Linked DNA regions of Phenylobacterium montanum. The protein of the gene in region 2 interacts with the protein of the main gene of each other region in a pairwise test. Links are inferred from orthologs where the notes say so. Each region holds a gene or a part of one and is shown on either strand. Other genes may lie near its edges. The genes, in order: ftsA and ftsZ.

What was found.
Region 1: the proteins of ftsZ (region 2) and ftsA interact in binary tests that used the Bacillus subtilis proteins (3 or more experiments, as listed by UniProt). The link is inferred for Phenylobacterium montanum from one-to-one orthologs.

What each region holds. Positions count from the first base shown.
Region 1 is NZ_CP073078.1:4,571,500-4,578,666, reverse strand. Bases 2,294-5,208 are described here. They hold ftsA (cell division protein FtsA), read right to left. Parts: upstream 4,458-5,208; coding sequence 3,129-4,457; downstream 2,294-3,128. Other genes in these bases: KCG34_RS20840 (cell division protein FtsQ/DivIB), read right to left, coding at 4,479-5,208; KCG34_RS20850 (DUF1134 domain-containing protein), read right to left, coding at 2,297-3,043. In the rest of the region: KCG34_RS20860 (DUF4139 domain-containing protein), read left to right, coding at 1-683; KCG34_RS20855 (DUF4139 domain-containing protein), read left to right, coding at 688-2,283; more of KCG34_RS20840, read right to left, coding at 5,209-5,432; KCG34_RS20835 (D-alanine--D-alanine ligase), read right to left, coding at 5,401-6,345; KCG34_RS20830 (hypothetical protein), read left to right, coding at 6,523-6,906; KCG34_RS20825 (cupin domain-containing protein), read left to right, coding at 6,968-7,167. UniProt on the Bacillus subtilis protein: Cell division protein that is required for the assembly of the Z ring. May serve as a membrane anchor for the Z ring. Binds and hydrolyzes ATP. Also involved in sporulation.
Region 2 is NZ_CP073078.1:1,090,248-1,097,349, forward strand. What follows is about bases 2,113-4,962. They hold ftsZ (cell division protein FtsZ), read right to left. Parts: upstream 4,411-4,962; coding sequence 2,815-4,410; downstream 2,113-2,814. Other genes in these bases: lpxC (UDP-3-O-acyl-N-acetylglucosamine deacetylase), read right to left, coding at 2,113-2,682; KCG34_RS04995 (hypothetical protein), read left to right, coding at 4,909-4,962. In the rest of the region: KCG34_RS04970 (acyl-CoA thioesterase), read left to right, coding at 1-546; KCG34_RS04975 (GFA family protein), read right to left, coding at 554-994; KCG34_RS04980 (glutathione S-transferase family protein), read left to right, coding at 1,117-1,764; more of lpxC, read right to left, coding at 1,786-2,112; more of KCG34_RS04995, read left to right, coding at 4,963-5,913; KCG34_RS05000 (hypothetical protein), read left to right, coding at 6,136-7,102. UniProt on the Bacillus subtilis protein: Essential cell division protein that forms a contractile ring structure (Z ring) at the future cell division site. The regulation of the ring assembly controls the timing and the location of cell division.

The DNA.
Region 1 (7,167 bases), 3.5 Mb from region 2 along the record:
GCGACGACGCAAGCGACCAGAGCGATGGGCTTGCCGCCGTCCGCGCCGCGGGGACCGAAGCCGACGAAGGCCCCGGCAAGGAACTGGGCGACTATCACATCTATAGCCTGCCCGAACGGACCACGATCGCCCAGAACCAGACCAAGCAGGTCGGCTTCCTGCAGGCCGATGGCGTCGCCGCGCACAAGGTCTACCAATGGAGCGCCGGCTGGTTCCAGACCCAGCAGCAGCCATCCGCCGCCGTGGTGGTGGTGGACTTTGTGAACTCGCGCGGCTCGGGCCTCGCCGCCGGCCTGCCGGCCGGGACCATGCGGGTCTATGAGCGCGACACGGCGGGCGAGCCCAAGTTCGTCGGTGAGAGCCAGATCGGCCACACGCCGCAGGGCTCGGAACTGGCGGTCAAGATCGGCGACGCCTTCGACGTCACGGTGCAGCCGACCGTCACAGCCGAGACCAAGATCAGCAAGACGCGCACGCGCTATTCCATGACCTATGTCGCCCGCAATGCGCGCCGCGAGCCGGTGACCGTCGAGCTGCGCCAGGGCGGCCTGTGGCGCGACGGCAAGGTGCTGAAGGAGAGCCTGCAGAGCCGCCGCATCGACGCCCACACCCTGGGCTGGTCGATCCCCGTACCCGCCAACGGCCAGACCACCCTGACCTTCGACGTCGAGACCGGCTGGTAGCCCCGTGGGCGGAAGGCTCACCCAACTGATCTTTGCGGTCGCGTTGGCTCTGCCGGTCTTGGCGCGGGCGGACACGATCTCGGCCGCGCCCGAAAAGGTCGAGGTGGTGGTCTATCGCGACCGCCCCGCCCGCGGCGCCGACCTGGCCCGTGAAGACCCGGATTCCGCTCACGGCCTCGCCCTGGTCACCGAGACCCGTACGGTCGACCTGCCCGCCGGCCGCACGCGCCTGAGCTTCGAGGGCGTGGCCGACGGGATCATCCCCGAGAGCGCCGCGGTCGAGGGCCTGCCGGGCAGCCTGGCCGAGCGCAATTTCGACTACGACCTCTTGAGCCCCGGCTCGCTGATCGCCCACCTGACCGACCAGCCGGTCCACATCGTCCGCACCGACCGCAAGACCGGGCGGGAAACCAGCGAGGCGGCCACCGTGCGCGCCGGCCCGGACGGGGTGGTGCTGCAGACCGCGGCCGGGGTCGAGGCCCTGCGCTGCAGCGGCGGGCCTGAGAAGCTGGTGTTCGACAGCCTGCCCAAGGGCCTGGCCAGCCGCCCGACGCTGTCGGTGGTCACCGACACGCCCGCCGCTGGCCGCTACCAGGTGCGGGTGAGCTATCTCAGCGTGCGGATAGACTGGGCGGCGGACTACGTCGCCCGCATCAGCCCCGACGGCAAGAGCCTGGACCTGACCGGCTGGATCACCCTGGCCAACCACAGCGCCGCCAGCTTCGCCGACGCGCCGACCGCCGTGGTCGCCGGCCGCCTGGCCCGGGTTCCGGCAGACCTGCCGACGGCCGCGCCGCAGCACCTTAAGACCGGCTGCTGGCCCATGGGGACCAGCCACCATGGCGTGCCGAGGCCAGAGATTCCGGCGCCACCACCCCCGCCGCCGATGGCGCTGATGGCTCCCATGCCGGCGCCCCCTGGCATGCGCGAGGAGGTCGTCGTCACCGCCCAGAAGCGCACCGTTCAGACCGATCTCGGCGACTACAAGCTCTACAGCCTGGTCGAGCCGACCACTGTGGCCGCCCATCAGGTCAAGCAGGTCCAGTTCCTGCACCAGGCCAAGGTCGGCTTCGATCCTGTCTATCGCTATGACGTGGAGATCGGCGACAATGGCGAAGCGCCGCCGCCAGACCAGACCATTCCCACCCGCCTGGTCCTTCGCCTGAAGAACAAGGCGGCCGACGGGCTGGGCGAGGCCCTGCCGGCGGGTCTGGTCTCCTTCCGCCAGGCCGAGCCGGGCGCGCCGGGACATGAGCTGTTCCTGGGTCAGGCCGGCATGCGCGACGTGCCCGTGAACGAACCGTTCGAACTGAACCTGGCCCAGTCGCCAGAGGTCGTGGTGCGCCAGGAAATCGTGAGCGCGAAGCAGCTGGGATGGGGAACCGATCATCGCCGGCTACGCGCCGAGATCGCCGTCAGCCTGTTCAATCACCGCGCCGATGCGGTCATCACCGAAGTCCGTCAGCCTCAGGCCGAGGGCCTGACGATCGTCGCCGAATCCCTGTCACACGACATCCGGGACGGCGCGCCGGCCTGGCGCATCGCATTGGCGGCGCGGAGCGAGACGACCCTGACCTACACGGTCGAATTCGACAACTGAGCCGCGACCGCGCCTACAGCGGCAAGAGGTGCTGTTTGCGGGTATAGGCCAGGTAGCCGATATTGGCGCCCAGGCGCAGGCCGACGCCGGCGCGGATGGGGGCCAGGGTGATGTCCTCGGCGCGCTGGTAGTTCACCCCCAGGCCGCCGATCAGATAGGCGCTGCCGTCCACGCCGGGGAAGCGGCGATAGATCATGTCCGGGTACTGAAGATTGTAGCAGAGGGTGAACACCCGGCTGCCGTTGCCGCCCCAGTCCCAGCCGATCGATGGCCCCTGCCAGAACACCTCTGCCTCGGGCTGGTGCTTCATGTAGAGGCGGCCCTTGCCGTAGCGCAGGCCGACGAAGAACGCGCCCGAGCCTTCCTCGCCGGCGATGTAACCGGTGGGGCGACCGTTGTCGCGGAAGATGCGCTCGACCACCGAGGCGGCGGCCTCGGCCGCCACACCGAAGAAGTCCGAGACCTGGTTGACGATCTCGTCCTTGGAATAGGTCTCGGCCTTGTAGTTGGGCGTCAGCCCCTGGCGGGGCGGCGGCATGGCGCCGGCGTCGTCGCGCTCAGGCGGCGGGGCGGGCGGCGGCGCGGCCTGGGCCGGCGGCGCTTCGGACGGAACTTCCTGGGCCTTCGCCACCGGGGGCGGAGGCGGCACGTCCTGGGCCGGCGGCTCGTTGCGGGCGGGAGGCTGCAGCTCCTGGGCCCGGGCTACGGCGCTGGCGCCGAGATAGGCGAGGCTGGACGTGATCAGCAGTCGGCGGTCCATCGGAGTCTCCGAATCAGTATCAAGCCGACCTTTTCATCGCATTGGGACAGGTTTGCGGCGCGGAAAAAATGCGCGGGCGCCGCCTTTAGAGGTTGTCCTTCAGCCACTGGGCTGCGCGCGACAGGGGATTGCCACTCTCGGTCTTGGCCGGCTGCTGGGCCTTGCCGCCCCCCGCCAGAGTGCGCAGCGAGACCACTTCGCGCGGGCCGAAGGCAGCGCGCTGCAGGATGCCGGCGGCGGCGCAGAAGGCCGGGCCGGAAGCGGCGTCGGCCAGGTGCGGCAGGCGGCGTGGACGGCCCAGGCGCACCGGCCGGTCGAACACCCGCACAGCCACTTCGCGCACCCCGGCCAGCTGGCTGGCGCCCCCGGTCAGCACAAGGCCGGCGCCAGGGTCCAGCGGCGCACCCGAAGCCTTCAGCCGCTCGCGCAGCAACTCCAGGGTCTCCTCGACCCGCGGCGCGATGATGCCCTTGAGCATCGAGCGCGGGGCGATCACCGGCCCTGCGCCCGGATCGTCGCCGCGCGGCGGGGCCTCGATCATCTCGCGGTCCTCGTTGGCCGAGGCGATGGCCGAGCCGTGCAGAGTCTTGATCCGCTCGGCGCCGGCGATGGAGGTGGACAGGCCGCGGGCGATGTCGGCGGTGACGTGCGCCCCGCCCACCGCCAGGCTGTCCACATGGATCAGCGAGCCGTTGGCGAACACCGCCACCGAGGTCGAGCCGCCGCCCATGTCGACACAGATGCAGCCCAGGTCCATCTCGTCGTCTTCCAGCGCCGCCAGGGCCGAGACGAAGGGCGAGGCCACCGCGCCCTGGAACTCCAGGTGCGCGCGCTCGACACAATAGCCGAGGGTCTGGAACACGGTCTCGCTAATCGAGACCACTAGGAGTTCGAGGCCAAGCTGGCGGCCGAACATGGAACGGGGATCGCGCACCCCGCGCTGGCCGTCCACCGACCAGGCGATGGGCAATAGGTGGACCGGCCGCCGGCCCGGCAGGCGCACCTGCGACAGGGCCTGGCCGATGGCCTTGGACAGGTCGGCGTCGACGATCGGCCGGGCGCCCAGGCTGACCTGGGCCGAGACACGGTGGCTGGCCAGCTGGCCGCCGGCGGTGGCCACGGTCACGCCCTGGATGCTGGCGCCGGCGACCTGCTCGGCCCGCTCCACCGCCAGCGCGATGGCGTCGGCCGCCTCGTCCATGTTGACGATCGAGCCGCCGCGCACGCCGCGCGACTGCACGTGGCCCACGCCCACGGTCTGCAGGGTGCGCGCCTCGCGGTTCACCCCGCCCGGCTTCATGATGAAGCAGGTGACCTTCGAGGCGCCCAGATCGAGCGCGGCGACCAAGGGCTGCCGACCCGCCAAAACCTTCAATCCTTCCCGGGCTTCACGCCGGTCCTCAAGCCGCGACATTCCGTCGAACCCCCAAATATCTCAAGTACCAGCGGTCCCTGCCTGTCCGGGTGCGGCGTCCTTCGGCCGCACCGTGACCATCTCGGGATCACGCAGGTCGATCCGCGCAAAGCCCAGCTCCAGTATCCGCGACTTCTGGTCCAGCTGGTCCAGCTGGATCAGCGCCGCGTCCTCTCCGGTCGGCGGCAGCTGGATCAGCCCGCCGTCGTTCATCCTCAGGTCCCAGCGGCGCCCATCGACGCGCACCAGGGCGTCCAGGCGCTGGGTCAGGCGTGGCCGCGAGGCCACCAGCGGCAGGATCTGAGCCGCAGCGTCATTGGCGCCCTCGCCCACCACCAGCGGCAGTTGCGGGAAACGCGCCGGATCGGCCTCAGGGATGGTGTGGCCCTCGCTGTCGATCACCAGGGTGTGGCCCTGGTGCTGCCAGACGGCCAGGGTGGTGCGCGGGATCACGGCGATGACGATGGTGTCGGGCAGGAGGCGTACGATCCGCGCCTGCTTGACCCAGCCGACCTTCTCCACCCGCGCGCGCAGCGCGGCGAGATCGAGGCCCAGGATCGGCTGGCCGGCCTCGACCTGGGCCGCGGCCTTGATCGAGTCTTCCGCCATCTGCGGCGCGCCCTCGATCTCGACCTTGGCCACCTTCAGGCCGATGGCGGCGGTCATGCGGTCGAAGGGGCTGGTTCCTGCGGCGGCCGAGGGCTGGCCGCGGCGCTCGGCGACCAGGGCGCCGGCCAGGGCGATCAGCACCGCCAGCACCGCGACGCCGAGGGCGATGTGCGGCGGCAGGCCGACGCCGCGCACCGCGCCCAGCTTGGCGGGCGTGTAGGCTCTGGAGGGGCCCTTGGGCGGCTTGCCCTTGGCCCTGGGCTGCGGCTTTGCGGGCGCAGAGCCGCGCGCCGGGCCGCCGCCCGGGGCCTTGGATCGGGGCTTGGGCGGGCTGCTAGGCGCGCCTCCCCTCACCGTCACGGCCATACGCGTCCTCCACGATCCAACAAACCAACGCGTCGAACCCGATTCCGACATGAGCCGCCTGTTCGGGAACGAGCGACGTGGGCGTCATGCCGGGCTGGGTGTTGACCTCCAAGAGGACCAGAACGTCGTTAACATCGTCATAACGAAGGTCCGATCTGGTAACCCCTCGGCAACCAAGCGCGGCGTGCGCCGCCTCGGCCATCCTCATGGCTTTCTCATTGATTCCAGGCGGTAATTTCGCCGGAACCACATGCATTGAGCCGCCTTCGCCGTACTTGGCGTCATAGTCGTAGAAGCCGGTGCGCGGCAAAATATCGGTAACGGTTATCGCCTTGCCATCCATCACCGCCACCGACAGCTCCTTGCCGGGCACATAGGGCTCGACCATCACCTCTTCGCCATAGGCCCAGCTGGGCGCCACCACGTCCTGCGGCGGGCCGTTGGCGCCCTCGAACACCAGCAGCACCCCGACCGAGGAGCCCTGGGCGTTGGGCTTGACCACATAGGGCGGGGCCATGACGTGTTCGCGGGCGATCTCGTGGCGGTTGAACAGGCCGCCGCCGGGGACGGCGACGCCCGCCGCGGCCAGCACCGCCTTGGCCTTGGCCTTGTCCATGGCCAGGGCCGAGGCCAGCACGCCGCTGTGGCTATAGGGCAGGCCCAGGGTCTCCAGCACACCCTGCACGCAGCCGTCCTCGCCCCAGGCGCCGTGCAGGGCGTTGAACACCACGTCCGGCTTCAGCGCCGTCAGCACCTGGGCCAGGTCACGGCCGGCGTCGATGCGGCTGACCCGCGCGCCCGAACGCTCCAACGCGTCGGCGCAGGCGGCCCCGGTCACCAGCGAGACGTCGCGCTCGGGCGACAGCCCGCCCATCAGCACGGCGACGTGTTGGCCCGCGAGGCGTCCGCTCATTGATCTCTGCTCCGGCATCTCGCGCGCTTGTAGCCCGATCCGCAGGCGCTGTTGAGCCCCCGGCCATGCGCGTCCGGCTGTCACATCGACACCAGTCGATTTTGGCTGTTCATCTATAGAGGAAATGAGTCGTTCACCAATTGGCGCGTCAAATTACTGCACGCGAAGGAGAAGCAGATGTTCTTGATCAGTGCAGCCGTGGCGACGTTGCTGATGCCGGCGAGCGACGAAACGAGCCAGGCGCAGCTGCAGGCCAAGATCGACGCGGCCAAGGAAGCCTATCACAGCTGCATCTTCGCTCAGGCGGCCCAGCTTTACCGTGGCCGCGACGACAAGCGGCTGGAGCAGAGGATTGGCGAATCCTGCACCGCGCAGTTCGACGGCTGGCTGGACGCCATGTCGATCGACTCCTTCCCCGAGGCCCGCTCGGCGGCCAAGGACGCCATGACCCCGATCCTGCGCGAAGCCATCCACCTGGCCGTGCTGGCCGAGGTCGAATATCGCCGCACCGGCCGTCGCCCGGCGCCGGCGGCGGCTCCGGTTCCGGCCTCGGCGACCTGACGCTCGACTTTCCCGGGCGGCTTCCCATCTTCGGACTTCACCCGCCGAAGACGAGCCGCCCATGCCCAAGATCGACCTCGACGCCATAGAGCCTGCGCTGGGCTGCAGCTATCCCGCGCCCTACGACCAGCCCCTGGCCCGGCGGACCGCGCGCGACGTCGGCGCCGCGGGGGGCCTGACAGACTTCGTCGCCATCCATGTGGTGCTGCCGCCCGGCTGCTGGTCCTCGCAGCGCCACTGGCACGAGGGCGAGGACGAACT
Region 2 (7,102 bases):
GGCCGCACGTCGCTTCAGGCCCAGGTATGGACCACCGGCAAGGATGCAGGGCCGGAGCACCTGGACCTGCCCCGCCCGACGGTCCCGCCGCCACACGCCCTGCCGCCGTTCGAGCACTACATGCCGCCGGACCACGTCCCGCACCCGTTCTGGAACCACATCCAGGGCCGGCCGGTGAAGTTCCTCAAGGAGGGCGAGGTCGACCCGCGCGGCGCCGTCAGCGAAAGCTGGTACCGGATCAACGACTTCGCCCCGACGGACGACGCCTTCCTCGATCACGCCCGCATGGTGCTCCTGATCGACACCCTGCCCTGGCCGACCTATCACCGCAGCCAGGTCCAGCGCCCCCTGCCCTTCATCGCCCCCAGCCTGGACCTGACCGTCTGGTTCCACGACCGTCCGGGCAAGGCCGACTGGCTGTTCGTCGACAGCTACGCCCCCGCCTCCAAGGCCGGCCTGATCCACGGCGGCGCCCGCATCTGGTCGGAAGACGGCCGCCTGCTCGCCAGCGGCGGCAGCCAGCTTTTGGTGGTGGAGGGGCGGTAGGCGCGCCCTACCCCGCCTGAGCAGCGAACTCGGCGATCAGCGCGCCATAGGCCTCCTGGGGCGGGAAGGTCGGATAGCTGTGCCGGGCCGGCGTCGAGGCCCACGGGAGCTTCTCGTCGGTATAGACCTCGATGAACGGCGCATCCCACACCCGCTCATCGAGCAAGGTCGAACGGACATTGACGAAGAAATCCATCCCGTCGGGCCGGGTGAACATCCAGCTCATGCAATAGCCGCAGAAATAGTGCCGCGCCGGCCCATGCAGCCCCCCGATCACCGGCTCGCCGCTGGTCACGCGAAACCCCTCGGTGGGGATCGCTGCGCTCAGCGAAAAGGCGCTGGCGGTCATCTGCTGGCAGCCCCTGCAATGGCAGGCCATGGTCAGGAGCGGCTTGGCCGAAACCTCGAACCTCACCTGCCCGCAACGGCACTGTCCGGTGATCGGCATCGCGTTCTCCTGTTCACGGCTCCAGCGGCGGGTTGGCGGGCCATCGGCCAAGCGGTCACAGATCTTTCCCGGGCCGCCTAGCGCAGGCTAGGATCGCAGGTGATATCGCCCAGGAGAAGCCCATGCTGACGGTTTGGGGCCGGCGCAATTCAAGCAATGTGCAGAAGGTGCTCTGGCTCGTGGGCGAGCTCGGCCTCGACTATCGTCATGAGCCCGCCGGAGGCCCGTTCGGCCGCTTGGACGAGCCGGCTTTCCGTCGCCTGAACCCGCACGGCCGCGTGCCGGTGATCGAGGACGACGATCTCGTAGTCTGGGAATCCCACGCCATACTGCGCTATCTGGCCGCCCGCTATGGCGACGGTCGCCTCTGGCCGGCCGCACCCCAGGCCCAGAGCCAGGTCGACAAGTGGATCGAATGGGCCCAGACCGCGCTCCTGCCCACCTTCGTCGGCGGCATATTCTGGGGCTATTACCGCACCCCCGAGGCCCAGCGTGACCACGCCGCCATCCGTAGCAGCCTCGCCGCTTGCGGGACCCTGATGGGACTATTGGATAGCGAATTGACCAGCCGCCCGTTCGTGGCCGGAGACATCTTCACCCTCGCCGATATCGCCGCCGGGTCGATGTTCTATCGCTACTATGGATTGGACATCGAGCGACCCGACCTGCCGAACGTGGCGGCCTGGTACGCCCGCCTACAGGACCGGCCCGCCTATCGCGAGCACGTCATGGTCCCCTTCGACGACCTGAAGGGGCGGCTTTCGTTCTGAACCGGCCTTGGCCGATCTAAGTCAAACCGCCTCCGCCAGCACCTCGGCATACCGCCGCTCGCGCCAGGCCTTCGGGCGGGCCAGGAGGGCGCGGACCAGGGCGTTGTTCATCTCGTGGCCGGACTTTTCGCCTTCGAAGCGGCCGATGATCGGGGCGCCGACCAGATAGAGGTCGCCCAGGGCGTCCAGGGCCTTGTGGCGCACGAACTCATCCGGGCGGCGCAGGCCCTCGGGGTTCAGCACGGTGTCGCCCTCGATCACCACCACATTGTCCATCGACCCGCCGCGCGCCAGGCCGGCGGCCTTCAGCGCCTCGACCTCGTGCACGAAGCCGAAGGTGCGCGCGTCGGCGATCTCGTCGCGGAAGGTGGTCTCGTCCATGACGAACTCGACCTGCTGGCGGCCGATGGCGCCGGTGTCGAAGTCGATGGCGAAGCTCATCTCGAAGCGGTCAGCGGGCATCAGCGCCGCCCGGCGGTCGCCGTCGACCACCTCGACCGTCTCCAGGATCTCGATATAGCGGCGCGGCGCCCCCTGCTGGCGCAGGCCCGCGCGATCCAGCATGTCCACGAACGGCTCGGCCGAACCGTCCATCACCGGCACTTCCGGGCCGTCCAACTCGATCACCGCATTGTCGACGCCCAGGGCCGCCAGGGCCGCCATCAGGTGCTCGACGGTGGAGACGCTGACGCCGGAGGCGTTGGCGACCACGGTGCCGAGCCGGGTCTGGCTGACGGCCTCGCCGCGGGCCGGGATACGGTTGTCGCGATCGGTCACGTCGCTGCGCACGAACACCAGGCCCGCGTTCACCGGCGCCGGCTTGACCGCCGCGCGCACATACTGGCCCGTATGCAGGCCAGGCCCCGCGAACACGGCCGCGGCGGCGAGGGTGTGCTGGAAGAACGCGGATGACGCCAAGGCCGAAACCCTCTTACTCGAGTCCGGCGCTCCAAACGCACCGCGACAGCTAAGCCCTAAGGCCGCTGCCGCGTCGCATCAACACAACTGATGTTTCGCTTTGTAACCAGCTAACTCGCTGATTCCAGCTGATTAATTGGCGAGTCGACGCAGGAACGACGGGATCTCCAGCTCGTCGCCATTGTCCAGATGCTCATCCTCCAGCGGCGGCTGAACCGGCTGCGCCTGGGCCTGGGTGCGAGCCTGCAGCACCGGGGACGGATCGTTGCGGTAATCCCTCAGCGGCGGCGGCGGTTCCGCCTGGCGACGGCCGCCGAACAGGCTGAGCCAGCCGCCCTTGCTGTGATGCCGCTCCTCGCCGCCGATCGGGCGGTCGGGGAACAGGGGGGCGTCCTCGACTTCGCGGGCCGCGGGACGTTCGGGCTCGCTCCGAGTCGCGGGACGTTCCGGCTCGGCCGGAGCGGCGGCCGCAGGGGCCTGGTCTTCGTAGAGATCGACCTGAGCGTAGCTTGGCGCTTGAATTTCCGGCTCCGGCGCGGCCTGCGCGACAGGGGCCGGCTGCACCGCCGGCGCGGCGTCGTAGGCGCCGCGGCGCGGATCGCCGTAGCTGGCCGGCTGCGGCGAGGGCGTCAGGGTGCGCGGCGCCGGCTGAGCGCTCTGCACATAGGTCTGCTGCCGCGCCGGGGCGGGCGCGGGCTCGCGGCTGTTCAGCGGCGCGGTGCTGACCGTGGTGCGGCCCTTGGGTTCGATGGCCGAGATCGATGAGCCGTCCATGCCAGTGGCGACCACCGACACGCGGATCTTGCCTTCCAGGGCCGGATCGAAGGCGGCGCCGAAGATGATGTTGGCTTCCGGATCCACCTGGTCCGAGATGGCGTTGGCCGCCTCGTCGACTTCCAGCAAGGTCATGTCCAGGCCGCCGGTCACGTTGACCAGCACCGCCTTGGCGCCCTTCAGCGAGACCTCGTCCAGCAGCGGATTGGCGATGGCGTTCTGGGCGGCCATCAGGGCGCGGTCCTCGCCGCCGGCCTCGCCGGTGCCCATCATCGCCTTGCCCATCTCGGTCATCACCGTACGCACGTCGGCGAAGTCGAGATTGATCAGGCCCGGCAGCACCATCAGGTCGGTGATCGAGCGCACGCCCGAATGCAGCACCTGGTCGGCCATGCCGAAGGCTTCGGCGAAGGTGGTGCGCTCGTTGGCGACGCGGAACAGATTCTGGTTCGGGATGACGATCAGGGTGTCGACATAGCGCTGCAGCTCGGCGATGCCCGCATCGGCCAGGCGCATCCGATGGCGGCCTTCGAAGGTGAAGGGCTTGGTCACCACGCCCACCGTCAGTATGCCACGCTCGCGGGCGCACTTGGCGATGATCGGCGCCGCCCCGGTGCCGGTGCCCCCGCCCATGCCGGCGGTGATGAACACCATGTGCGCGCCGTCGAGATGCTCGCCGATCTCCGAGCCGCTTTCCTCAGCGGCCGACATGCCGATCTCGGGATGGGCGCCGGCGCCGAGCCCTTGCGTCACCGTGACCCCGAGCTGAATGCGCCGCTCGGTCTTGGCGAACTGCAGCTGCTGGGCGTCGGTGTTGGCGACGACGAACTCGACCCCCTCGAGCCCGGCCTCGATCATGTTGTTGACCGCGTTGCCCCCGGCCCCGCCGACGCCGAAGACGACAATGCGCGGCTTCAATTCGGTTTGGCGCGGCGCCGAGAGATGAATGGCCATGGCTATCCCTGCTTCGTTCGTCAGCATGTCGGCTAGGAACCGGCGACCCGCCCGCCGGGACTTAACCAATCGTTACGTTGATCGAACGCCCAACGTTGTTAATCGAAGGTTAAAACCCATACCGTGAGTCGGGACCTCGTCGACCAGGCTGACCGAAAAAATCGTTGATTCGCTAGCGTTTTCCGCCCGCAGGTCACCTTGGCCCTGCGGCGAAATGCGCGAAAGAATCTGTTAGCGCATGGTTAAAATCGCTGGACGAAAGGCCAAGTCCCTGGGCGCTTTCGCCCCGGCTTCGAGTCGCGCCGCTGCGTACGCCATGGGGCCATGCACCGCCAAGGCCTGCAGGATTGCGGCGAATACAACGTCTGGCCGAATGAATACGGTATAGCGCTGCACGGATGCGCTATATGCCACATAGTTAAGCGGCCTTAAGCTCGATATTTATTGAATTTGCAATCGGACAGCCGTGTCCTGGGCAAGTTCATAGGGGTGGCGACCATGCGCAGGACGACCCGACTGATCTTGGCGCTGCTGGCGACCGGCCTGTTCATCGGCCAGTCCGATGCGGCCTTGGCCCAGGAGGGCGGCGGCGCCCGCCTGCCGCGCGAGGTGGTCGAGGCGGCCAGCGCCTATCAGATGTTCGTCGAGCGCGCCGCCGCCATCGAACCCCGCTTCGCCGACGGTGAGGCGATCCGCGCCGCCATGGTCACCTCCGAGACGTGGCAGCCGCAGCAGCTGGGCCAGGGCGCGACAGCTTACGCCGCCCTGATCGCCATGCAGGATCCATCCTTCGTCGCGGGTGTCCGCCGCGCCGGCGCCGATCCGGCCCAGGCCGAAACCCTCGTCCGCGCCCTGGAGGCCGATCCGCGCCAGGTGGCCGCCGTCGAGGGCGCCGACGCCGCCGCCTCGCGCATCAACGCCGCCCTGATCGCCCAGGCCGAGCGGCTGGCCGAGACCGGGCGCCGGGTCAAGCAGTCGGCCTACGACATCCAGCATCAAGCCTGGTCGCGGGCGACCGTTCCGGATGGAGCCGCGCGCCTGGCCCTTGCCAAGCAGCTCGCCGACCTGCCGGTCAAGCCCACCGCCGACGACGTCGCCCACCTGTTCCAGGTGGCGGCCGCGCCGCCCGCCTATGCCGGCGCCCCCGCCGGCGATCCGCCCGGCTACACCCCCGTCGTCCAGCGTGCCCTGACGCTCGCGGCCCTGGCCATCCTCGGCCGCGCCGACCACGCGGAGCTGGAGAACGCTGGCCTGCTGCGCGTTCGCGCCGGCCCGGCCGACTGCATGCTGATGGCCCGGCTCAACCTGCACCAGTGCCTGGCGGTGGCCGGCCCGCACTATGAAGACATCTTCTGCATGGGCGAGCACGCCCTGAAGGAGACTAGCCAGTGCCTGCGCGAAGGCGCCGGCGCGCCGGCCAGGATCGCCAGCACAGCGGCGCTGGCCGACCGCTCCCAGTCCTATGCCGTCCCTATCGCCTATGCTTCGCAGGCCGGCCACTGAACCTCAGATCGAGAGCCGAGAACGCGCTGCGCAATATGCTAGAAGAGATGGATACCCCAATACCGCTGAACCGGTTCAATCATCTATTTGTGTAGGCCGAACATTCGCAACAATCTTTGCCTGACACATATTAAAAACTATAATGATGAACGGTCCGGACAGTACAGCATTCGACCGATCGAATACTGCATAGCTTAGTCCGCTCGCAGGGAGCTGACACCCATGAAATCGGTAGTTCGCGTCACCTTCGCTTCGGTCCTGGCTCTGGCGATCGGCGGCGCGGGCCGCCTCGCCTGCGCCCAGTCAGAAGCAGCCCAGCCGCCCGAGCCGGCGCCCAGCCTGACCCAGGACGCGCCTGCGGCCTACCCGCAGAACCCAGCCCCGAATGCTGCTCCGGTCCCTGCGCCCGCGCCCCATGACGCGCCGCCGCCGGCGATACAGGCCGTCAACGCGCCCGGCCCCGAATACCTGGACGCCCAGGCGCGCCCGGCCCCCGCCCCGCACATGCCGCGCGAGGTGATCGAGGCCGCCAGCGCCTACGCCACCTTCGTCGCCCACGCCGCCGCCATAGACGACCACTTCGCCGACGGCGGGGCCGTCTCCGCGGCCATGGCCACCTCGGAAGCCTACCAGGCCGATCAGCTGGCCGAAGGCTCGGTGGCCTACGCCGCCCTGGTGGCCCTGCAGGACGCAGGTTTCGTCGAAGGGGTGCGCCGCGCGACCTCGACGCCCGAAGCCGCCGACGCCTTGGTGCGGACCCTCGAAGCTGACCCGGCCAAGGTCGCCAGCCTGCCCGGCGCCGACGGCGCGGCCCTGCGCGTCAACGCCGTCCTGGGCTGGCAGGCCGATCAGGTCGGGGAGAGCGGGAAGAAGCTGCGCCAAGCCTCCTACGATATGCAGCACGACGACTGGACCCGGCAGATGACCGCCGACGCCCCTGCGCGCCTGGCCCAGGCCAAAGCCCTGTCCAGCACGCCGGTCAGTCCCAGCGCCGACGATATCAGCCAACTGTTCAAGGTCGCCGCCGCCCTGCGCGACCAGACCGTCTCAGCCCCCGGGGGCGCCCCCGGCTACACGCCTGTAGTCCAGCGTGGCATGACCCTGGCGGTGCTGGCCCTGGTCGGCCGCGCCACCCGCGAGGAGCTGGAATCGACCGGTCTGACCAAGGTGCGCGACAGCGCCGGCTGCA